DNA from 3 places in the Andreesenia angusta genome. Region 1 is predicted to be linked to each of the others. Evidence: riboswitches for the same ligand, from Rfam matches in the RefSeq annotation. Region 1 holds a riboswitch; each other region holds the start of a gene.
What was found. Region 1 has a riboswitch for S-adenosylmethionine ahead of EUAN_RS01605 (O-acetylhomoserine aminocarboxypropyltransferase/cysteine synthase family protein). Riboswitches for the same ligand answer to the same signal wherever they lie in the genome.
Positions count from the first base shown of each region.

Region 2: it holds a riboswitch for S-adenosylmethionine, as region 1 does, so the genes downstream of both, metK (methionine adenosyltransferase) here and EUAN_RS01605 (O-acetylhomoserine aminocarboxypropyltransferase/cysteine synthase family protein) in region 1, are expected to answer to the same signal.
Region 3: it holds a riboswitch for S-adenosylmethionine, as region 1 does, so the genes downstream of both, metA (homoserine O-acetyltransferase MetA) here and EUAN_RS01605 (O-acetylhomoserine aminocarboxypropyltransferase/cysteine synthase family protein) in region 1, are expected to answer to the same signal.

Region 1 is NZ_MKIE01000001.1:340,036-347,925, forward strand. Features, by position in the region: gene EUAN_RS01590 (HD-GYP domain-containing protein) at 1-397, opposite strand, end outside; gene EUAN_RS01595 (MalY/PatB family protein) at 524-1,690, opposite strand; gene EUAN_RS01600 (trans-sulfuration enzyme family protein) at 1,692-2,831, opposite strand; gene EUAN_RS01605 (O-acetylhomoserine aminocarboxypropyltransferase/cysteine synthase family protein) at 2,848-4,128, opposite strand; SAM riboswitch class I at 4,206-4,312, opposite strand; gene EUAN_RS01610 (protein-glutamate methylesterase/protein-glutamine glutaminase) at 4,510-5,604, shown strand; gene EUAN_RS01615 (hypothetical protein) at 5,605-6,498, opposite strand; gene EUAN_RS01620 (AAA family ATPase) at 6,516-7,853, opposite strand.
Region 2 is NZ_MKIE01000006.1:108,155-116,044, reverse strand. Features, by position in the region: gene recD2 (SF1B family DNA helicase RecD2) at 1-841, opposite strand, end outside; gene EUAN_RS08440 (coiled-coil domain-containing protein) at 914-1,381, opposite strand; gene EUAN_RS08435 (bifunctional 5,10-methylenetetrahydrofolate dehydrogenase/5,10-methenyltetrahydrofolate cyclohydrolase) at 1,503-2,354, opposite strand; gene metK (methionine adenosyltransferase) at 2,709-3,896, opposite strand; SAM riboswitch class I at 3,973-4,070, opposite strand; gene EUAN_RS08425 (hypothetical protein) at 4,130-4,525, opposite strand; tRNA gene EUAN_RS08420 (tRNA-Pro) at 4,734-4,810, shown strand; gene EUAN_RS08415 (ABC transporter permease) at 4,849-6,066, opposite strand; gene EUAN_RS08410 (ABC transporter ATP-binding protein) at 6,063-6,752, opposite strand; gene EUAN_RS08405 (efflux RND transporter periplasmic adaptor subunit) at 6,742-7,809, opposite strand; gene EUAN_RS08400 (hypothetical protein) at 7,822-7,890, opposite strand, start outside.
Region 3 is NZ_MKIE01000008.1:57,652-65,541, reverse strand. Features, by position in the region: partial or broken gene EUAN_RS09430 (rhodanese-like domain-containing protein) at 1-180, opposite strand, end outside; gene metA (homoserine O-acetyltransferase MetA) at 245-1,150, opposite strand; SAM riboswitch class I at 1,216-1,314, opposite strand; gene aroQ (type II 3-dehydroquinate dehydratase) at 1,356-1,811, opposite strand; gene EUAN_RS09415 (shikimate kinase) at 1,813-2,328, opposite strand; gene pheA (prephenate dehydratase) at 2,354-3,508, opposite strand; gene aroC (chorismate synthase) at 3,495-4,601, opposite strand; gene aroA (3-phosphoshikimate 1-carboxyvinyltransferase) at 4,582-5,886, opposite strand; gene aroB (3-dehydroquinate synthase) at 5,906-6,967, opposite strand; gene EUAN_RS09390 (prephenate dehydrogenase) at 6,954-7,811, opposite strand; gene aroF (3-deoxy-7-phosphoheptulonate synthase) at 7,823-7,890, opposite strand, start outside.

The sequences.
Region 1 (7,890 bases):
AATGTGTGTACGTGTATTCGTCCGAACCTCTTAGACTCTTTATAGACTCCACAACTCTGAATATATCCTCTGAGTTTTCCAGCAGCCCTTTCGACATGTCTGCAATCTCTTCTAAGTCTACCTTTTTGCCGGAGGCTATATCTTGAAACAGTTGCTTGTAGCGCTTTAGGTCATGCGTGTACTGCACCATAAGCTTCCTTGTTTTTTCAGGAACTACGTTCAGGCTGAAGTCCTCCACAAGCACTCGGAAAACCCTTCCCTCTATAAGCCTGTCCATCAGCTTGTTGTCTATGACGTTGCCCTCTACGGCTATAGGTATGTTCCTGCCAGGGATATATATGTCTTCAGCTATTACATCTCCATTTTTGCAATCTTTTAAGTGCTTTCTAATTTTCAAATTCCTCACCCCAAAACATATGTATTAATCTGATTATACCCTAAAGACACCGGTACAAATATCTTTATTTTCTATTTAAGTACAAAAGGCCCAGCAACAGATTTCTCTGCCGTCGGGCCTTTTGTATTAAAATGACTTTTTAAGTTGGTTCATAGCGTACTCCAGATTTTCTCTTCTAGTGGCTATATTGAGCCTTTGAAACCCTTCCCCTTCGCTTCCAAATATAGTTCCGCTGTTCAGCCAAAGCTTGGACTGCTCTACTATAATTCTGTCTAGCTCTTCTTGGGAAAGTCCGTACTCGCTGAAGTCAAGCCACAGCAAATAGGTAGACTCAGGCTCTACCAACTTCACCTTCGGAAGATGAGCTGAAAGATAATTTCTCACGAACTCTATATTTTCAAGCAGGTAATCTCTAAGCTCCCAGTACCATTCCCTTCCGTGTCTATAAGCTTCCTCGCAAGCTATGATGCCGAACACATTCAGGTTGCTGTACCCGCTTATCTCTATCTCCCTGTTCACAATCTCTCTAAGCCTATTATTCGCTACAAATATATTGGCGTTTTGAAGCCCCGCCTGGTTGAAAGTCTTTCCGGGAGAAGTGCATATCAAACTGAACTCCTTGAAGCTCTCGTCTACATTCCAGAACGGGATATGTTTCCTGGTGTAGGCGAAGTCTGAATGGGCTTCGTCTGAAATCACCACGACTCCATGCCTTTTGCATATGCTCCCCACTCTGAGTAGCTCCTCTTCTGTCCAAACTCTTCCCACTGGATTGTGAGGAGAGCAGAGTATAAACAGCTTCACATTTTCCTCGACTATCTTCTGCTCCAGGTCTTCGAAGTCCATCTGGTACACGCCGTCAATTTGCAGTAGTGGGCTGTTTACGACTTTTCTGCCGTTGTTCTCTATGCTCTTGAAGAAAGGGTAGTATACGGGCTTCTGAACCATCACCGAGTCGCCTGGCGAAGTGAGTCCCCTTATAACTGCGTTTATAGTGAAAACTATCCCAGGAGCCACTTTGAACCATTCGTCTTCAAGCTCTAGAGAGTGCACGTCTCTGTACCAAGACTTAACACTCTCAAAGTAAGAGCTCTTGGGCTCCGAATATCCAAATATGCCGTGCTGACATCTCTTCACCATCGGGTCCGTGACCTCTGGCGGCAGCCTGAAGTCCATATCCGCCACCCACAGCGGAAAGAGATCCTCGGGCTTATGCCTTTCTCTGTGAAAGTCGTATTTCAAGGAGTTCGTATTTTTCCTGTCTACCTTTTCGTCGAAATTATATCTTCCCAATTTACTCACCTCCAAGTGCTCTCTGAAGATCCTCTATTATGTCCTCTGATGATTCAATTCCCACTGAAAGTCTGAGTAGTCTGCTGTTGACTCCAAGCCTCTCTCTTATCTCCTCAGGTATGTCGGCATGAGTCTGAGTAAGCGGATAGGTCATAAGGCTCTCCACTCCGCCAAGACTCTCTGCAAAGAATATGAGCTTTAGTCTTCCAAGCACTTCCGATACAATCGACTCGTCCACTACAGTAAAAGATATCATAGAGCCGAATCCGCTTGTCTGCTCTTTGGACAGCTCGTATCCAGGGTGATCTGGAAGTCCCACGTAGTAGACCTGATCTACTTTCTCGTGAGATTTCAGCCAGTTTGCAACCTCGATTGCGTTCTGCTCCTGTCTGTCAAGCCTAACCCCAAGCGTCTTTATTCCCCTTAGTATAAGCCAGCTGTCGAAAGGGGCCAGCACCGCTCCGACCGAGTTCTGTATAAATCTGATCTGCTCTCCAAGTTCCGCTCCAGCTGTAACGACAAGCCCTGCCAGCGTATCGTTATGCCCTCCCAAGTACTTTGTAGCAGAGTGAACCACTATGTCCGCCCCAAGTGCTATGGGTTTTTGGTAGTAAGGCGTCAAGAAAGTGTTGTCCACTATAGTCAGCAGGCCTTTTTCCTTGGCGTAAGCTGAAACAGCTCCGATGTCAGTCACCTTCATGATCGGGTTTGAAGGAGTCTCTATAAAAAGAGCCACTGTGTTTTCGTTGACAGCCGACTTTATGTTCTCTAAGTCTTGGGTGTCAACGTAAGTGGCCTTTATGCCGTACTTGCCGTATATCTCCTCGAATATCCTGTAAGTCCCCCCGTACAGGTCGTCCGAAACCACTATGTGGTCGCCAGGCTTGAATATGGATATCACTGCCGATATGGCTGCCATTCCGGTGGAGAAAGCCAGCCCTTCAGCGCCGCCTTCCAGCTTGGCTATTGTCTTCTCTAGCTCCTCCCTAGTCGGGTTCTGAGTCCTGGAGTAGTCATACCCTGTAGACTCGTTTAGACCCGGATGTCTGAACGTAGCAGACTGGTATATCGGGAAGCTTATCGCCCCTGTTTTCTCATCTATGCATCTGTATCCTCTAACTACTTCTGTTTCCTTTCTCATTCCAATCCCCCTATATCTATATCTGCGAAAGCGCCTGCTCTATATCTTCTATTATATCTTCTATATTCTCTATCCCCACAGAGACCCTTACAGTCTCTGGCTTCACTCCAGCACCTATCTGTTCCTCTTCGCTAAGCTGCTGATGTGTAGTTGATGCTGGATGTATTATAAGCGACTTGGCATCCCCTACGTTTGCAAGGTGCGAGAATATCTCAACGCTCTCTATCAGCTTCTTACCCGCTTCATAGCCGCCTTTAACTCCAAAAGTGAAAACAGCTCCTGCACCTTTTGGAAGGTATTTGTCTTTAAGTGATTTATACTTGCTAGATGCAAGCCCCGAATAGCTCACCCACTCCACTTTAGGGTGACTCTCCAGGAACTCTGCCAGCTTTTCTGCATTTGAAACATGTCTCTCCACTCTCAGCGAAAGAGTCTCTAGCCCCTGAAGCAGCAAAAACGCGTTGAAAGGTGAAAGGCACGCCCCAGTATCCCTTAATAGAGTCGTCCTGACTTTGAATATATAGGCCGCATTTTGGAAAGCGTCCCAGAAACGAAGCCCATGGTACGATTCATCCGGCTCTGTGAACCCTGGGAACTTGCCGCTGCTCCAGTCGAAGCTTCCTCCGTCCACTATCACGCCTCCGATACTTGTACCGTGGCCTCCTATGAACTTGGTCGCAGAGTGCACAACTACGTCGGCCCCATGCTCTATCGGCCTGCATAGGTAAGGAGTCGCAAATGTGTTGTCCACTATGAGAGGTATCCCGTTTTCGTGGGCTATCTTGGCTATAGCCTCTATGTCGGCTATATTCCCCTCTGGATTTCCTATAGTTTCGGTGAACACAGCTTTTGTGCCTTCGTCTATGGTGCTCGCTATCTCATCCAGCTTGCCAGGGTCTACAAACTTCACGTTTACTCCAAAGTTCTTAAGCGTGTGCTTGAAAAGCGTGTAAGTTCCTCCGTAGATAGTAGACGCTGAAACTATATTGTCCCCTGCCTTGGCTACGTTCAGTATAGAGTATGTGATTGCAGCCATTCCAGAGGCAGTTGAAACTGCTCCAACTCCACCCTCTAGCTGGTTTACCCTCTCCTCGAAAGTGCCGTTTGTAGGGTTTGTGATTCTGGTGTATATGTTTCCAAGCTTGTTTAGCCCGAACAGATCCGCCGCATCCTGAGTGTCGTCGAACACATAGGAAGTAGTCTGGTATATAGGCACCGCCCTAGACTTTGTGTCTCTGTCTACCGTCTGTCCCCCGTGAAGCTGTACTGTTTCAAATCTAAGTTCTTTTTTGTTCATTTATATCCCCTCCTGAAATTTATCGTTGCAACGAAAAAAGGTCTCTCTGAGATTACAGAAAGACCTTCAATTATCTTCTCTCATCTCTCAGGCTATGCCTGCTGGATTTAGCACCTTCAGGTTTCACAAAACCTGTGGTTGCCGGGCTTCAAAGGGCCAGTCCCTCCACCGCTCTAGATAAGAAATACTATTCAATTTTATCTTATGTAATTCTATCAATTTACTATGTATATGTCAACAGATTTTATTTAGGGTCAAAATCTATTTCTTTTACCTGTCTTCTATGCTATTATTCTACTTGCTGTACTATTTTATTTTGAATTCTAGACGGCTTAGAGGGTATAATACCTAATAGGAATGTTTTTGGAAAGGAGATTCATTATGAACAGAATAAAAGTCCTAGTAGTAGATGATTCTGCTTTTATGAGGAAGATTATAAAGGATGCTATAGATTCCCAAAACGATATGACTGTGGTCGGCACGGCCCGAGACGGAATAGATGCGCTTGAGAAGATCAAGTCACTAAGGCCAAATGTGGTGACGCTTGACGTGGAGATGCCCAGGATGAACGGCCTAGAGGCGCTAAAGGAAATCATGAAGAAAACTCCTACAAAGGTTATAATGGTGAGTTCCCTTACGGCGGCAAACGCCGAGACCACTATGGAATGCCTTACCCTAGGAGCTGTGGACTTCATACAGAAGCCTTCCGGCAGCATCTCGCTTGACTTCTCGAAAGTCGAAGACGACCTGCTGGAAAAAATTCGGTCTGCTCCCAGTATAAATGTAGATCGACTTGTTGCAAGGCCAGCTAGAAAACCGGCGCTCGCTTCTAAAGAACCTGTTGAAAAGACGACACCGCCTGCCGCCAAGCGAACACTGTCAAGCGTAAGGCAGTCTGGATCAAACAAACTGCTCTTGATAGCCTCTTCTACTGGAGGTCCTCGGTCTCTTGAAAACGTGGTTCCACTTCTTCCGGCGAGCATTGGATGTCCCGGCATAATCGTGCAGCATATGCCACCCGGGTTCACCAAGTCGCTGGCTGAAAGGCTGAACAGAGCGTCCGCACTCACAGTGGTGGAGGCCAAAGATGGAGATGTTCTGAAAAAAGACACACTATATATAGTCCCTGGAAATTACCACTTAGGCCTTAAGAAGTCTGGAAGCGAGATCAGGATCTACCTTGACAGCTCTGACAGGATAAACGGTGTCAGGCCAGCTGCAGACTTCACCTTCAAGTCCGCTGTGGATATCTACGGCTCCAACATAGTCTCCGTAGTGCTGACAGGAATGGGTAAAGACGGTGCAGATGGAGTCAGGCTTATAAAGTCTAAAGGTGGCGCCTCTATAGTGGAGTCTCCCGAGAGCTGTGTGGTCTACGGAATGCCCAAGGCAGTTGTAGAAAATGGAGATGCTGACTTTATACTTGACAACTCATATATAGCAGACAAAGTCGTGGAATTGCTCGGAGGAAGATAACTATCTTCCTCCTTGTTTTTTTGTTATATTTATTATCTCCTGCTCAGTCTTCCCTGTATCGTCTCCTCCAAAAACTCTGAGCCTGTACCCTAAGTCTATTACATATCTGTCTGTTTCAAGAGAGGAGTGGTGCATCAGTTTGCTGTCTAGATATCTGAAAGAAGTCTTGAACCCTTGATAGTTTTGAAACCTCGAAATCCCCTTGCTGTCTCTTCTCTCCTCGGGGAACACGAATACAAGCTTCGTCTCCTTCTTATTCAGGTATTTAAGCACATACTCATTTATATTCCTCTCGTTCTCGGACTGGGTTATATACTTGTCCTTTATTATGAGCTTCTTGGTGCCTGATATAAACTTGGATAGATACCGGCCAAGCAGCTCTGAGTCGCTCCCCAGTTCCACCAACAGCCTTGTAGGAGTCTCATATATGTCAAATATGGCGCTGTTGTCTCTATGTGTAAGCACATTGGCCACATCTGTAGTCGTAACTGTCTGCATATTCTCTCTCGAGAAAATCTCCTCTGTTATGAATGACACCTTCTTGTTTCTCTTTGCCATGTCCTGGTTCACATTCCCGACCACTATTTTGTCGTTTGAAGCTAGTGCAGTCTTCAACAGAATTTCGTCTTCCCCACTTCTGGCCCCTCTCGTCTTTTTTATTTTCTCTATATTGAACTTGCGGAGCTTCTTCCCTGAACCTATTATAGAGAAGTACCAGTCCATGAAGTACTTGTCGTATCCGTTTTCCTTGGCGTCTTTTTCCCATATTTCAAACAGCTCGTTGCTTAGCGCCAGCTTGTGCCTGTCTATTCGCTCTCGTAGCTTGTTGTACTTGTCTCTTTGGTCGAATTTCTTTCTTAGTATGCTCTTTGATAGAGTTATTTCTAGCTTCATACGCTCACCTACACTCTCTATAAGAGATCGAATAGTTTTTTCCCAAGCAGATAGTGCACGTCAAAAAAACCACTCGGCCATTCTTCTTCAAACTGGCCATTGTCTCTTAATTTCATATTTATAGCTCTAGAGCCCTCGCTGTCCTGTGTAAAGTAGTAAACGCCCACATCGTCTGCGCTTATTTTGCCCTCTGCCACAAGTATCTGTATCTCCGTAACCAGGAAAATGCTGTGCGTCTCTATTATGAAGTTTCGCTCACCCTCTATAGCGCTCTCCACAAAGAGATCCGCAAGCTTCGACTGCGCCTTTGGATGTATATGTGTTTCCGGCTCTTCCACTATTATGGTGCTGTGCTTTGGAGAGTTTATAGACTCTATTATTATGGGCAGCAGCTGCCTAGTTCCAAATCCCACCTCCAGCAAGTTGCTGTATATCCCGAGGTTCTTGTTTCTTATGAAGACCGAATAGGTCTCGCCGTTCACCTTCTCCAGATCCAGCTTGTCTCCTAGGTCGAACTCCTCTAGCCAGTGGTTTATCTTTCTCTTTATGCTCTTCTGTATCTCCTTGTCTCCAAGCCTGTCTATTCCCAGCAGAGCCTTGACTATGTTCTCTCCACGGCTACCTACGGAGCTCTCCAGGTCTATGTCGCTTATGCTCTGGGCCCTCTCTATCTTTGTCCTGAGAGACTCTATATATATAAGCCTTCTTGAGAACTCGTCCACTTTTTCCTCAAGGTCTGTGAAGAGAAGCTTAACTATTATCGCCGCCCTTAGGCTGTCTCCCGAGAGTTCTTTAAACACGCTCTCCTCCAGCTTGAAATAGAACTTATGCGGAGTTATATACTTTCCGCAGTCTAGAACAACGTTCTCGAGCTTTACGCAGTATCGGCCTTCTTCTAAGTATATATGGCATGACTTCTTGTCTCCATACTCTATAAAGAAATCGTCCACAACTGGTCTGTCCCCTGAGAGCACTATGGAAAACTCTATCTCGTCAACTGTGAAATCACCTTTTTCTTCCTCTGAGCTGAAGTAGATTTCATTCAAGCTAGATAATTCTTCGTCTTTCAGAAAATCTCTGTCGTCTTTTAGCTTGTTGAAAGTAAGCCTGTATGCCAGCTTGTTCCTGGTGTCGTTGTCGTAGATTATGTTTTTATAGCTGTCGTTTCCACTGCTTGCGCCTATTACGGCCTTACTGTCTAAACACTCTATGCATCTCTTGAGAAGCACAAGCGACTCTATAAAGCTAGACTTTCCGGAGCTGTTGGGCCCGACGAAGAGGTTTATCTTTTTCAAGCTTACAGAGCCAGACTTCCTGAAAGCTTTGAAATTTTTTAACTCTATTGAATTTATCATAAGTTTGCAGCCTTCCTTCCTGTTCCTATGTCTTTAA
Region 2 (7,890 bases), on a different contig from region 1:
CGTTGTAGTGAATCATGCTGTAGACTGCCCTGATTCCATCGAACACCTCTATCTGAATTTTCTGAGACACTGCCAGATCCATTATCCCCTGCTCTATAAGTTCTCTGTCTATTCTAAGTATCTCAGCGGCTCTGGCCAGTAGCTCCTCTTCTGGCAGATAGGTATGTCCATCTATCCCGCTCTTGTTCAGGGCGTACACTATTCCGGCTTTTATCCTGTAGCTTGAGTCTTTCGCAATCCCCATGTTCTGGGCTATCTTGTCTGTAAGTCCGAAACCTATTCCGTAGACTTCTTCCGACAGCCTGTAGGGATTCTGGTTTATCTTGGCTATAGTCTCGCTTCCGTATTTCTTGTATATCTTCATCCCCAAGTTCGGATTTATGTCGAAGTTTTGAAGGTACATCACGACTTCCTTTAGCTCCCTCTGCTCCACAAACGAGTCGGCTATCTTCTCTATCTTCTTCTTGCCTATGCCCTCCACCTCAGAGAGCCTCTCGGGGTTATACTGTATTATGTCCAACGCCTCGGTTCCAAACACGTTCACTATCTTCTCGGCCGTCTTCTCCCCGACTCCTGGAAGCAGCCCGGAAGAGAGGTACTTTATAACTCCCGACTCCGTGCTTGGAGCCACCAGCTTGTAGCTCTCCACCTTGAACTGCTCGCCATAGGTCTTGTGGACTATAAAGGAGCCTTCCACAGATATGTTCTCGCCGTCTGAAACAAGAGGCATATTCCCAACTACAGTCAACACATCGTCGTCGCTCTCAAGTACAGCTATTGTGTAGCCGTTGTCTTCGTTCTTGTATATTATTTCCTGAATTATGCCATTTATCTCCAGCAATTTTTCACCTCCTCTATCGACTTTCTTACGCAAAATAAGACTTCCATATAGAAAGCCTTATTTTTTAGTTTGCTATACGATTTTTTTCTTCAGTGTTCTTATCTCTATTTCATGCTCTCCGACCATTTCAGCTATGCTTATCTCTCTTTCTTCCAAATAGCTAAGCTTGCTTTCTGTCTTTGATTTGAATTCCGTAAGACAGGCAGTCTGGTCCAGTAGCATATTTATATCGCCCTTCATTTCTATTATTTCATGCTTTATACTGCCCATATCTTCTTTTAGCGTTCCTATTTCGACTTTCATACTACCTATCTCATTTTTCATCGTGACTATATCGTCCTTGATGCCACTTATCTCGTCTTTCATCGTGACTATATCGTCCTTGATGCCACTTATCTCGTCTTTCATCGTGACTATATCGTCCTTGATGCCACTTATCTCGCCTTTCATCGTGACCATATCGTCCTTGATACCACTTATCTCGTCTTTGATCCCACCTAGCGCTTCCAGCACAAGCATTTGAAACTCTTCGTTATTCACTGTGTTCCCCTCCATTTGATTTAAAAACCTCGCCATTTAACTAACAACATTATATCATGTAAGCACTTGCATTTGTGCATAAAAAAAGCTACCCATATGATGAGTAGCTTTCTGTGTATTCTTATTTAGTTTTTACGTCTAGGAAAAGCTCTAGCAGGTTTTCCATAAGCATTGCGTTTGTAGTAGTTCCAACTCCACCTGGCACTGGAGTTATAAGCGAAGCTTTTTCTGAAACCGCGTCGAACTCTGCGTCTCCAACTATACTTCCGTCTTCCAGCACGTTTATAGCGGCATCTATTACCACTACACCCTCTTTCACTGCAGCTCCAGGTATAAGTCCAGCACGTCCTGCAGCTCCTACAACTACATCTGCGTTTGAAAGATGCGCCGCAAGATCTTTTGTCTTAGAGTGGCAAACTGTAACTGTAGCATTTTGCTGAAGCAGAAGCTGAGTTATCGGTCTTCCAACTGTACGGCCATTTCCTACAACGACTACATCTTTTCCAACTAGGTCCACGCCTGACTCTTTAAGTATTCTCATCATTCCCTTTGGAGTGCAAGGCACCATTCCCTTGATTCCCATAAGCAGTTTCCCAAGGTTCTCGGAAGTCACACAGTCTACGTCTTTCGCTGGCGAAAGCACGTTTGCTATCCTGTCTGAGTCTATATGAGCTGGAAGCGGATACTGAACTATAACTCCGTGAACAGAGCTGTCTGCATTCAGCTTCTCTATTTCAGCCACTAGCTCGTCTTCAGTTATGTTTTCATCGTACTGCGAGAACTTGTGGTTTACATTCATATTGTCACAAGTCTTTATTATGCTTTTAACATACGATACAGACGAAGGGTGAGCCCCCACCTGAACTATCTCAAGAAAAGGTTTTTCTCCATACTTTTCTGTCGCCTTTTCTATATCCACCTTTATCTCTTCTCTTAACTTTTTAGCTATTGCTTTACAATCTATCGTTGCCATTTGTTCCCCTCCTTAAAAGTCATTCCGTAATATATTATATATCAAATTATGCTTTTTTGTAATTAATTTAGGGTATACATTCCATACACTTCTATAGAAAAATAAGGCCAAAATCTTCACAGCGCATTTGCACTTAGAGATTTTGGCCTTACCTTAGGTTCTTTCAATTTGCAGAAAATGAAAATGTCATAAGCACGACACAGAATCATGGAGATTTGATTGAAATACAGAACAAGTGAAAGCACGCTGGAATCCGGTGTCTAAGCGACAGCGAGTTCCGGATTTTGTGCTTGAACGGTTCTAGTTTATTTCCCAAATCGTAGTGTACTGTGGAGTTTATGATTTTTCATCTATTTATTTTCCAAAAGCTTCTTTTCTTAGTATCTCAGCCTTGTCTGTCTTCTCCCAGCTTACGTCTAGGTCTTCTCTTCCGAAATGTCCGTATGCAGCTGTAGCCTTGTATATAGGTTTTCTAAGGTCAAGGTCTCTTATTATAGCCGCTGGTCTTAGGTCGAAATGCTTAGCTACAAGTTCTTCTATCTTCTCTTCTTCTATCTTAGCTGTTCCAAAAGTCTGAACAAGTATAGAAACTGGCTTCGCAACTCCTATAGCATACGCAAGCTGAACTTCACATTTATCTGCAAGTCCTGCCGCAACTATGTTCTTTGCAACGTATCTTGCAGCGTAAGCTCCAGATCTGTCGACTTTAGTCGCGTCTTTTCCAGAGAAAGCTCCACCGCCGTGTCTAGAGTATCCACCGTAAGTGTCTACTATTATCTTTCTTCCAGTAAGTCCCGCATCTCCCTGAGGTCCTCCAACTACGAATCTTCCAGTAGGGTTGATGTAGTACTTTGTCTTGTCGTCTAGAAGCTCTGCAGGCACTACATTTCCTATTACCTTCTCTTTAAGGTCTCTTTCGATCTCCTCTAGAGTCGCATCCGGGCTGTGCTGTGTAGATATTACTATAGCGTCCACTCTGGCTGGCTTGTCGTCGTGGTACTCTATAGTCACCTGAGTTTTCCCATCCGGTCTTAGGTATGGAAGTGTTCCGTTCTTTCTAACTTCTGTAAGCCTTCTTGCAAGCTTATGCGCAAGCGAGATCGGAAGAGGCATTAGCTCCTTAGTCTCGTTGCAGGCAAATCCGAACATTATACCTTGGTCTCCTGCACCTATCTGGTCTAGCTCGTCTCCACTGTTTTCTCTCTTCTCGGTAGCTTCGTCAACTCCCTGAGCTATGTCTCTCGACTGCTCTCCTATTGAAGTTATAACTCCGCAAGTCTCTCCGTCAAATCCGTACTTGGCTCTGTTGTAGCCTATGTCTAGTATAGTGTTTCTAACTACTCTAGGTATGTCCACATAGCAATTTGTAGTTATCTCTCCAGCTACAAGCACTAGTCCTGTAGTTACTGAAGTCTCGCAGGCAACTCTTGCAAGTGGATCTTTTTCAAGTATCGCATCTAGTATAGAGTCTGATATTTGGTCGCATATTTTATCTGGGTGACCTTCTGTAACCGACTCTGAAGTAAAGAACCATTTTTTCATTTTATTTCATTTCTCCTTTCAATTTCAAATCTATAAAAAAAGCCCTCTCAATAAGAGGGCTGTATCTTCTTTTGCACCCTCATCTTCCGGACATAGCTATCCGTAGGAATTAGCACCGCTTTTAACGGTTGCTGGGCTTCATCGGGCCTGTCCCTCCACCTCTCTTGATAAGGCAATTCTGTAAACTTAACGAACTTATGTTATCATATATGGTTTTGCTAGTCAACGATTTCTTAGCTTATCTTCGACTTAATGTCTACTATGTCGCTCCAGTTGTCGGCAGTGGCCTTCTCTATTCTAGAGATGCTTTTTTTCAGGCTCGCTATTTCGCCTTGAGAGTCCACTAGCTTTTCTTCTATATTTTTCAACACAGCTGAATTGGTGGTCGATCTGTCTTCCAATGCACTAAGCAGCTCCCTCTGTCCTTCTACTCTGGATTCCAGGCTGTCGAATCTAGTATCTAGTCCATCAAACCTACCCTCCAGAATATCGAATCTTGTCTCTAGTCCGTCGAATCTAGACTCTAAGCTGTCCAGCCTTGTACCAATTTTGCTTACTTCGTCTCTGATTGGGTCAAGCTTAGAGTCTATCATATCCGATATGGCTTTCAACAGTTCCTTATTGTCCATCTCAATCACTCCCTTTCTGTCATTGTACCACTATTGTACCTGCAATTCCACTTGTACGCTCTGCAGTATTTTACCTTTGTCTAATACTGAGATATATGAATTTATTTAAGTCTAAACTCTGTTTAAGCCTGTTTTTCAGCCTTAACCACCTTTTTAGAGCTTTGAACTTATGCCATCTGTTTTATATAATGTGGTAGTTGAGTTTTTACGGGGTGTAGCGCAGTTTGGTAGCGCACATGGTTTGGGACCATGGGGCCGGGGGTTCGAGTCCCTCCACCCCGACCACATAGACAAAGCCTGATTCTTTTGAATCAGGCTTTTTTCTATTTATATATGGCAACTATAGGATCTAGCTTGGCCGCCTTAGAAGCTGGGATTATTCCGAATATCAGGCCTGTGAGGACAGATATAGAAGAAGCTCCCAAGAAGTTCTTGAGCGTCATGACCGGCGGAAACGGAAGGAATGCTCCGACTGCCATTGAAAACAGATATCCGAAAGCTATGCCTATTATCCCCCCAAGTCCAGTTATGAATATGGACTCTATCAGAAACTGGACAAGTATGTCCTTCGGCTTTGCGCCTATGGCCCTTCTTATGCCTATCTCCCTTTTTCTCTCGGTGACCGAAACGTACATTATGTTCATTACGCCTATCCCTCCAACAAGAAGAGAAATGCCTGTCACAAAAGCCACAAACAGCGTTATATTTCCGATTACGCTCTGCATAGACTCTATTATCTTCTCCATGTCAAACTCCATATACTCTCCCTGTATATCTGGATGGAGCTCGTATAACTTGTCCTTCACCTCGGTCAAGACCATGTCCTTATCTCCCCCAGGCTCTAGAGCCACACTTATATTCCATATCTGGTCTGTCTCTTCTTCGCCGAAGTCAACCTTGCTTGGTATGGTGCTTGCATTTGGATCAGAAAACTCCATGCTGAAGTTTAGGCCCATGTCCATTGCGACCTCCTCTTTGACTCCGACCACTTCGAAAACCTCGCCTTTTACAGTTACACCTTTACCTATGGCCTTTTCCGGGTCATCAAACAGCTGCTTTGCCATCTCGTAGCCTAGAATTATAACTCTGCTGTCACTCTCGGCTTCTGCTTTTGAAAATCCCCTGCCGAATCCAACATTGTTTTTTGCATCCTTTTCGCTGTAGTTGTTGACCTCTCCAGCTGTAGACTTGTCAAAGTAGCTCATATCCTGGTATGTTCCCATCAGAAAGTTGTTCTGGTTGTCGTTCATGGTGACATCCTTCACGCCTTCTATCTTCTTTATCTCGCTTATGTCGCTTTCCTCAAAAGGAGTGGCGCTTGCGTCCTCCTGTCCGCTTGGAGGCATGTACTCTATTGTCACCTTGTTCAAGTTGGCAGATTCCATCGAAGAAGACGCCTCGGCTTTAAGCCCCTCTCCTATAGCCAGTATGGCCGATACCGAGGATATACCTATGATTATGCCTATCATGGTGAGGAATATCCTGAGCTTGTAGGCCCTTATGCTGTACCATGCGGTTCTTATGAAGTTGTAGAAATTCATATGGCATCCTCCCCTGCAAACTCACCATCTTTGAGAAATACGTCTCTGGTGGTGTACCTTCTGAGGTCGCTGTCGTGGGTGACCATAACTATAGTCTTCCCAGAGTCGTTCAGCTCCTTCAGCAGCGCCATTATGTCTTTGCTGGTCTCCGAGTCAAGCGCCCCTGTAGGTTCGTCTGCCAGTATTATATATGGGTCTGTCACAAGGGCTCTGGCTATGGCTATCCTCTGCTGCTGTCCCCCTGACAGTTCAAACGGCTTGTTCATTCGCTTTTCGTAAAGCCCCACCTGTCTGAGTTTCTCCTCTATGGCCTTTTTTCTAGACTCTTTGGATCCGCTCTTCCTGTAGAGAAGTGGGATTTCTATGTTTTGGTAGACCGTGAGCGACTCTATAAGGTGAAACTGCTGAAATATAAATCCCATATTGTCGTTCCTGAACTCAGACTTCCTGTTTTCGCTGAAAGTGGTTATGTTCTCTCCACGAAATACGTACTCTCCTCCGTCAAACCGGTCAAGCAAGCCTATCAAGTTGAGAAGCGTCGTCTTTCCGCTTCCAGACTTGCCCATTATGGATATGAACTCCCCTTCCGAAATATCCAGGTTTAAGCCTTTCAACACTGGGAACTCTCCAGCTGGAGTCCTGTAGCTCTTCTTTATGCATTCCAAGCTTATTAGATTATTCTCCAACTATATCACCATCCTTCAGCTCCTCCGGTGGATTCACCACAATTTCGTCTCCTTGCTTCAGCCCCTTTTTCACAACCATATTGGACTTCTGTCCTTCCTGCACATCTGCTTGGATCTCTTTCCTCTTGGCTGCGTTGTCCTCTATCAAAAATACATACTGCTTTCCGTTTTCCTTCACCAGTGATTCTGCCGGGATTATAGTTCTGTCCTCACCGTACACTATTTTAGCTTGCACATGGAAACCCTGCTTTACACCTTCTATGCTCTCAAGCTTTATTATAACCTCGTACTCTGAAAGCGATTGACCGCTGCTCATTCCCATGCCTTGAGTATCTATCTGCCCTGCGCCGTCGCTTGGTCTTGTACTTATAGACTCCAGTGTTCCGCTTAGCTTCTTGTCATTTGAGACCGCCGTTATCTCAGCCTCCAGACCCTCGCTCAGCTTCAGCACGTCCTTCTCGCTCACAGTTCCCCTGACGACATAGTCGCCGCTCTGCACAGTTATTCGCTCTGTCTTTACTCCCTCTGGCGAGTCTATCTCCTCAATATATACTCTGCCGCCTATGCTGGCATTTTCAGTTACATACTCATTGTCCTTAAGGTCTTTTATCTGGCTTTCCAGCCTCTTTATCTGAGAGTCGTAGTTGGTTGAGGCTGCCATGTCAGCTACAGCTTCAAGGCCGGAATCGTCAGACGGCTGGCTGTTCTTTGCAGCCTTTGCGTCATCTATCTGGTACTGCAGCTCCTTTATCTGGCTCTCCACCTCTTCTCTCCTGTAGGTCACAATCGGAGCTCCAGACTCTATGCTCTGTCCATCTACTACATGTATCTTATGTACCTTTCCTTTAGATAAATCTACTCCAAAAGATTCACTGTTCCTTGGCTCTATCTTCCCATTTACAAACACATGCTCCCTCGGGGGAATCGTATGCCTTTCAACCTGCACCACGCTTTCTTCAGCCTCACCGCTCCCTTTTATGGCGTATATAGACATACCCACCACTAGAATCGCCACTAGTCCTATCATTCCAAAACCTATCTTCTTCTTTCTGCTCATGTAAATTCCTCCCTAGAAAAGAGACAGCGCCCCGAACACAGCCATATTTGGCACCATCCTGTTGTCCTCACCGTCAAGCAA
Region 3 (7,890 bases), on a different contig from region 1:
GGAATCCCTCATATAGGTGTAGCCTATAAGCTCCCTCTCCGCATTGTCGAAAATCGGTATGTTTATAGCCCCCGGAATAGTGAACTCAGCGTATTCCTTTGGGCTTCTAAGGTCCACAAGTATATATCTTTTTTTCAGTAGACCTTCGTCTATCTCTCTGTATTCTATTTCTTTTAGCATCGTCCCACCTCGTAAATATTATAGCATATTTTCAGCATAAAAAAAGAGAGCATAATCTGCTCTCTTAAAGCACAAACGGTGTCTGCTGGTATACGTAGTAGTTCAGCCAGTTGGAGAAAAGCAGATTGGAATGCGCTCTCCAGATTACAGGCGGAGCCTTATCAGTGTCGTTTTCCGGGAAGTAGTTCTCTGGAAGCTCGACTTCCAGCCCCTTGTTGAAGTCCCTCATATACTCTCCGTAGAGCGTGTACTGGTCGTATTCAGAGTGTCCTGTGGCGAAGATATGCTTGCCGTCATCTCCCATTATCAGATATGGGCCTGCCGCCTCCGAATGAGCCAATATCTCAAGCCTTCCGTTTTGGAGTATCATATCTGTCTTTACACCTGTATGCCTTGAATGCGGGGCATAGAACTCATCGTCAAACCCTCTCAGAAGCTGTATCTTTTTCTCGTTTGTCTTGTGCTTGAATATGCCGAACTGCTTTTTAGGAAGGTTGAACTTCTCCACTCCGTAGTGGTAATAGAGCCCCGCTTGAGCTCCCCAGCAGATATGGAATGTAGATGTCACGTTAGTCTTTGTGAAGTCCATTATCTCTTTCAGCTCTTCCCAGTATATTACGTCTTCAAAGTCCATATTTTCTACAGGCGCCCCTGTTATTATCATGCCGTCGAATCGCTTGTCTTTAACCTTGTCAAAAGTAGTGTAGAAGCTTCCCAGATGCTCTTTCGCGGTGTTTTTGGATTCGTAGCTAGCTGTTCTGAGCAGCGTTATCTCCACCTGAAGTGGAGTGTTTCCAAGCAGCCTTAAAAGCTGAGTCTCTGTCTCTATCTTGGTGGGCATCAAATTCAGTATGGCTATCTTTATCGGCCTTATGTCCTGTTCTTTCGCCCTCTGGGCGCCCATTATGAATATATTCTCGTCTGTAAGCGTCTTGTACGCTGGCAGTGCGCTAGGTATTACTATTGGCATATACTTCCCTTCTCTCTTCTGTAATTTTGTACAAAAAAACTCCTTTCGCCGAAAGGAGTTTTCACTTCTCATCTATCGGCTATACCGCTGGATTTAGCACCTCGACTTGCAAGTCAGGTTGCCGGATTTCATAGGGCCAGTCCCTCCATCTCTCTTGATGAGTTTTATTCAGTTGTCTATTCCATACATTATATTTTACATATGTCTATCTGTCAAGCAGATATTTCCTCTCCGAGAGGTACTGCTTGAGGCCTGAAAGCGCAAGGCTGTAGCCGTATACTCCAAGTCCTGAAATCTGCCCTATGCAGGCTTCTGCAGTCACGGACTTCTTCCTGAACTCTTCCCTCTTGTGTATATTGCTTATATGCACTTCTACAGTCGGTATCGAGACAGCTTTTAAGGCATCCAGTATGGCTATGCTGTAGTGGGTGTAGGCCCCTGGGTTTATGACTATGCCGTCAAACACGCCATAAGCCTGCTGTATCTTCGTCACTATTTCGCCCTCTATATTGCTCTGGTAGAGCTCCACCTCGAGCCCAAGCTCTCTAGCTTTTTCCTCCACTCCTTCGTTCAAACTCTCGAAGTTGTCAGATCCGTATATGTCCTTTTCCCTTATTCCAAGCATGTTTATATTGGGTCCGTTTATTACGAGTATCTTCAAGTTACTCAGCCCCTTCCACTATGTCTTTTACAGTCTCCACTATCTCTTCTAGCACTTCTTCGTAGCACCTGTCGTTCACGACTCTCAAGTCTGCCGTTTCAACGAAGAGATCATACCTCTCTTCGTAAAGGCTTTGAAGCCTTTCCTTGTTCTGCGAAAGAAGCGGCCTCGACTCCGTGTCTACGTCAGAGAATATATTGTCGAGCGGCCTGTCTATAAATACCACAGTCCCACCGTTTTTCATCAGCTCCCTGTTCTCAGGAAGCTTCACTATTCCTCCGCCTGTAGCTATTACAGCCGGGCCTTTCTTTAGCACGGCCCTCAGCGACTCGGTCTCGTACTTCCTGAAGCGGTCTTCGCCCTCTTCTTGGAATATATCTGGTATGCTCTTGCCCTGCATCTTTTCTAGGAATTCGTCAGTGTCGTAAAGCTCTACTCCTAGCTGCTTGGCAATGTCTCTCCCAAAGCTGGTCTTTCCGCAGCCCGGCATTCCAATTAGTATTATATGTTCCTTCAATCTCATGTCTCCTCCTCGCAGTCCCCTATATATGGCTTTTGTAGTTTCCAAGGAGTTTAAAGTAGGTGCTGTTCCTCTCTATCTCAACTATGGCCTTCTTCAGGTTTTCGTCTTTCAGATTGCCCTCGAAGTCTATATAGAAGAAATATTCCCACGACTTCTCTATCACAGGCCTGGACTCTATCCTCTGCATATTCAAATTGTTCTCTGCAAAATAGCTAAGCGCTCCGTAAAGAGCCCCTGCTTTGTGAGGTGCCGCAAATATTATGCTGACCTTGTTGGCGTCGTCGTTTATCTCCAAGTTCTTCCCTATTATCACAAATCTTGTGTGGTTGTTATTGTTGTAATTTATGCTAGGCTCTACTACCTCGAGTCCGTATAGCTCAGCAGCTCTTCTGCTGGCTATGGCTGCCTTCTCCTTGGAGCCGGATTCGCTCACCAGCTTTGCGCTTTCGGCCGTATTCCTGAAAGGCACCAGCTTCCAGTCGCCATGCTGCTTTAGGAATTCCTCGCTCTGCTTAAGCCCCTGAGGGTGTGAGTAGACTTCCGCTATGTCTTCTAGCGAAGTTCCGGGAACTCCAAGCAAGTTCTGGTCCACTTTTATGCTCGTCTCTCCCACCACATAGTATCCGTATTCCCTCATAAGGTCGTAGACCTCCGAGATGCTCCCTGTGGAGGAGTTCTCTATAGGGAGTATTCCGTAGTCTATATCCTCTTCTTGAAGCTTATTGAATACGTCTTCAAACTCCTTTACGTTTACCCTCTCTGTGTCAGGCCCGAAAGTAGCTATAAGGGCCTCTTCGCTGTAGGCTCCAGGCACTCCCTGGTAGCACACCTTAGGGCTTGCCTTTCTGGTTTTAGCCAGCTTCACTATTTTCTCGACTTCAGAGTCCGATATATCCTCTATATCGCTTGAGAATATCTGCTTGGCCTGAAACTTTCTGCTTATAGCCATCATGTCGTTGTAGAAGTCCTCTAGCGACTTCTCGTACGCCTTGTTCTTGAGGTATCCCTTGTTCTTATCTATGACCTTTTTCTCTCTCTCGCTGTCGAATATCTTCTGCCCTGTCTCTTCTTTGTACTTGGCCACTTGGAGCACCAAGTCCATTCTCTTTTCAAAGAGCGCCGTCAGCTTCTCATCTATCTCGTCTATCTGCACTCTTATATCATCTAGGTTCAAATCCGCTCGCTCCTTCCGTTCCAAGCATTAGGTCAAGTATCGCTATGGCCGTTATGGCTTCCAGCACAGGAACCGTTCTGTGGACTATGCAAGGGTCATGTCTGCCGTGCACTTCAAGCTCCGTCTCACTCTGCTCTTTCACGTCTATAGTCCTCTGCTTCTTGGATATAGAAGAAGTGGGCTTTATCGCCACAGAGTATACTATCGGCATTCCGTTTGAAATTCCCCCTGTAATGCCTCCGTTGTTGTTTGTATATGTCTTTACAGCATCTCCGTCCATATAGTACTCGTCGTTGGACTCGGAGCCCTTCATATCGCTTATGGCAAAGCCTGCTCCAAACTCCAGCCCTTTGGTCCCCGGAACCGAGAACACAAGGCTCGCTATCTTGCTCTCCACCGAGTCGAAGAACGGATCTCCTATCCCCACAGGTATCCCAGTGACGCCTACTTCCACCGTTCCGCCTACAGAGTCAAGCTCCTCTTTGGCCTCCAGTATAACTTGCTTCATGGCCTCTCCTGCACTTTCGTCTATCACCGGGAAAGGCTTTTTGGCAAGCTCCAGTAGCGTCTCGGCGTTCAAGTTCACAGCGTCGAAAGACTCTTCGCTGACTGACCCGATGCTCTTTATATGGGCCCCTACAGTTATGCCTTTTCTGGCAAGTATCTGCTTGGCCACCGCTCCAGCAAAGACCACAGGCGCAGTTATCCTTCCAGAGAAATGCCCTCCGCCTCTGTAGTCGTTGAACCCCTTGTACTTCACAAATCCAGGGTAGTCTGCATGCCCCGGCCTCATCACATACCTTATATGGCTGTAGTCTTTAGACCTCTGGCTTGAGTTCCAGATCATAGAGCAAAGCGGCGCCCCCGTAGTGGTGTCGTCGAGTATCCCGCTGACTATCTCAAACTGGTCGCCCTCCACTCTAGGTGTGGAGAGATTGTCTCTTCCTGGAGCTCTTCTCTCCATCTCTTTTGAAATCTGCTCCATGTCGAGCTCTATCCCCACCGGAAGCCCGTTTAAAACCATGCCTATGGCCTTTCCATGTGACTCCCCGAAGATTGAAAGCTTGTAGTTGCTACCCCATATTCCGCTCATCTACCACACCTCCTAGTTTCTTGAAGTCCTCCCAGAAGTGAGGGTAGGACTTGGATACAGAACCGCTGTTCGTTATCTCTACAGGCTTCTTGCACCTTATGGACGCCACTCCCATGGCCATGGCTATTCTGTGGTCGTTCCAGCTGTCCAGCACCGCTCCGCCTTCAAGCATAGGCTTTCCTACTATCACAAGCCCGTCGCCTTCTTCTCTTATGTCGGCTCCTAGCTTCTCAAGCTCCGTTCTAGTGGATGTTATCCTGTCCGACTCTTTTATTCTGAGTCTCTTTCCGTTTATAACTCTGGTTTCTCCTTCGCTTAGCGCAGCCAGTACGCTGAGCACAGGTATTATGTCTGGGCACTGGGAAGCATCTATGACAGTCCCTCTAGTCTCCGACTTCTCCACTGTTATGCTGTCTTCAGATACCGATATATTTCCGCCCATTCTCTCTACTATCTCCACGACTTCCTTGTCGCCTTGAAGAGAAGACTTTTCCAGGTCGTTGCATACTATCTTTCCGTCAAGCAGTCCAGCCACTATCCAGAAAGCGCCCTGAGAGTAGTCTCCTTCCACCTTGTACTCGCGGCTTACGTAGCTCTGGTTTCCCTTTATGAAAAACTCCTTGTAATCCCTGTTCTCTATCTCTATGCCGAATTTTCTGAGTATGTCTATAGTCAGATCCACATAGCCCTTAGACTCAAGCTCCGACTCTGTTACGACTATCCTTGAATCGCCGTCCAAAAGAGGCAGTGTAAACAGAAGTCCAGTTATAAACTGGGAGCTTATATTGCCCTCTATGCTGAAAGTGCCCGGCTTTAAGCACCCCTCTATTTCAAGCGGCAGAATGCCTCCTGTATTTGCATATTTTATACCCTGCTGATCGAATATCCTGTAATAGGTGTCAAGTGGCCTCTCTACAAGCCTTCCCTCTCCAGTTATATTAAACTTCTCTCCTGCAAGCATCAGTATCGGTATTAGAAACCTTATGGTCGAGCCAGATTCTTTGCAGTTTACAGAGTCGCTCTGGAGCTTGAACTCCTCCACTCCCTTTATCCTGAGGCTGTATGTGCCTGTGTCTTGGTCTAGAATCTCCTCCAACACCTCTACTCCAAGTGCCTTCATCCCCTCTATAGTCGCTATTATATCGTCCGAATAAGATATATTATGTATCAGACTCTCTCCGCGCGAAAGGCTTGCACATATTATCGCTCTATGGCTCATGCTCTTAGAAGGCGGTATGTTTATCTCGCCTTCCAGAGTCATAGGGTTTATCTTGACTGATTTCATGCTAAATCCCCCAATCGTTTTAAATGTAGTCTACTATCTCCTCTTTGGCTATCTTTTTAAGGTAGCTCTCTCCTATCCTCTTTACAAGTATAAGCGTTATGCTGCCGCTGCTGCTCTTCTTGTCGAGCCCGATGGCCTTTTTCACTTCCTCTTCGTCCATCTCAGGCATCTCGTATGGCAGTTTGTACTTCACAAGCAGCGACTTTATGCTTTCAGCCACTCCTGCCTCTGTCTCGCCCTTCGCTTCGCTCCTAAGCGTTATATTGTACATGCCTATTGCAACGCCTTCTCCATGGGTGTACTTTTCATATCCGAAGCATTTCTCTACAGCGTGCCCTAGAGTGTGCCCGAAGTTCAGCAGCATCCTGTTTCCAGTGTCTTTTTCATCTTCCTCCACCACGGCCCTCTTTATGTCGCAGCATCTGTATATTATATCATCTATGTTGTCGAAGAATTCCTCTTCCGTCACGTATGACTCAAGCATTCTGAAGAGCTCTTCGCTCTTGATGCAACCGTATTTTATGACCTCGGCCATTCCGTCGTAGAAATACCTCTTTTCAAGCGTCAACAGCATCTCAGGGTCTATCAGCACTGCGTCCGGATGGTAGAAGTTGCCGACAAGGTTCTTGCCTTTTTCCAGGTTTACAGCCACTTTCCCGCCTACGCTGCTGTCTATCTGCGCCAATAGCGAAGTAGGTATCTGCATAAACCTTATTCCCCTTAGAAGCGTTGCTGCCACGAAGCCCGTTAAGTCCCCGACTACTCCGCCTCCAAGGGCAACTATCATATCTGACCTGGTGATTTCCTTGTCCAACAGTGAGTCATATACGCTCTCAAGCACCGCTATGGACTTGCTCTTCTCGCCCGGCTCCACCACTGTGAAATAAGGCTCGAATCCATTCGACTTCAAGTCTTTCTCGAACTCTTCTCCATATATATTATATACGTTCTGGTCTGTAATTATAAATATTTTTTTATTAGTATACAGTTTTTTTATCTCTGAGCCAAATTGCCTTCTAAGGCCCTTCTCTATGAGTATGTCGTACTGCTTTTCTGGAAGGTCTATTTTAAGCTTTTTCATCCACTATCTCCCCTTTTCTGCTATGCGATTCTCTGAGCATCTCCTTGAGGCTCGCTGAGTCTTCGGCTTCTATCGCATCCCTTATGTTTTTTGTGTAATCTAGAAAGAGATCTATCTGCTCCACAAGGTGAGACCTGTTCTCTATAAAGAGCTCGCTCCAGAGCTCGGCGTTTATCCTAGCTATCCTTGTGGTGTCCCTGTAGCTTCCGCCGGCAAATAGCGATACGTCTTCTACGTCTTTGCAGTTGACCATCCCCACGGCCACTATGTGCGGAAGCTGGCTTACATAGGCTATGTTCTCGTCGTGCGTGGACGGCTTAGTCTCTACCACGTTTTTAAAGCCCATTCCCCTCACTATCTCTTTTACAAGCTCTATGTTCTCTCTCTTGTTCTGCTCTGTAGGAGTTATTATATAGTTCGCCCCTATGAATATACCGGGGTCTGCCGACTCTATTCCACTTGTCTCTTTTCCGGCCATGGGATGCCCGGCCACGAAGTCCACATCCTCTCTCAGGTGTGGTGCTATGTCAGCTATCAGCTTTTCCTTTATCCCAGCCACATCTGTCAGAATCGCCCCGCTCTTGAAGCTGTCCATATTATCCACTATGAGTCTTGTAGTAAGCTCCGGGTATACAGAGAATACTACCAGGTCCGCTTCTGGGATAATATCTTCAAGCCTTGTGCTGCCACAGTCTATGGCTCCCATCTGCTTCGCCTTTTCAACCACTTCGCTCGATATATCAGCTCCTCGGACGTCTTTAAAACCCATCTGCTTCAGCGCCAATCCGTAGGACCCGCCTATAAGCCCAAGTCCGACTATCGCTATCTTCACATTAAAGTCCATGCGCATCACCTCTATATAGTTTTTCCCTCTATCTCCGCTATCTTTCTAAGCTTGTCCACTATCTCTTTGAATCTCTCAG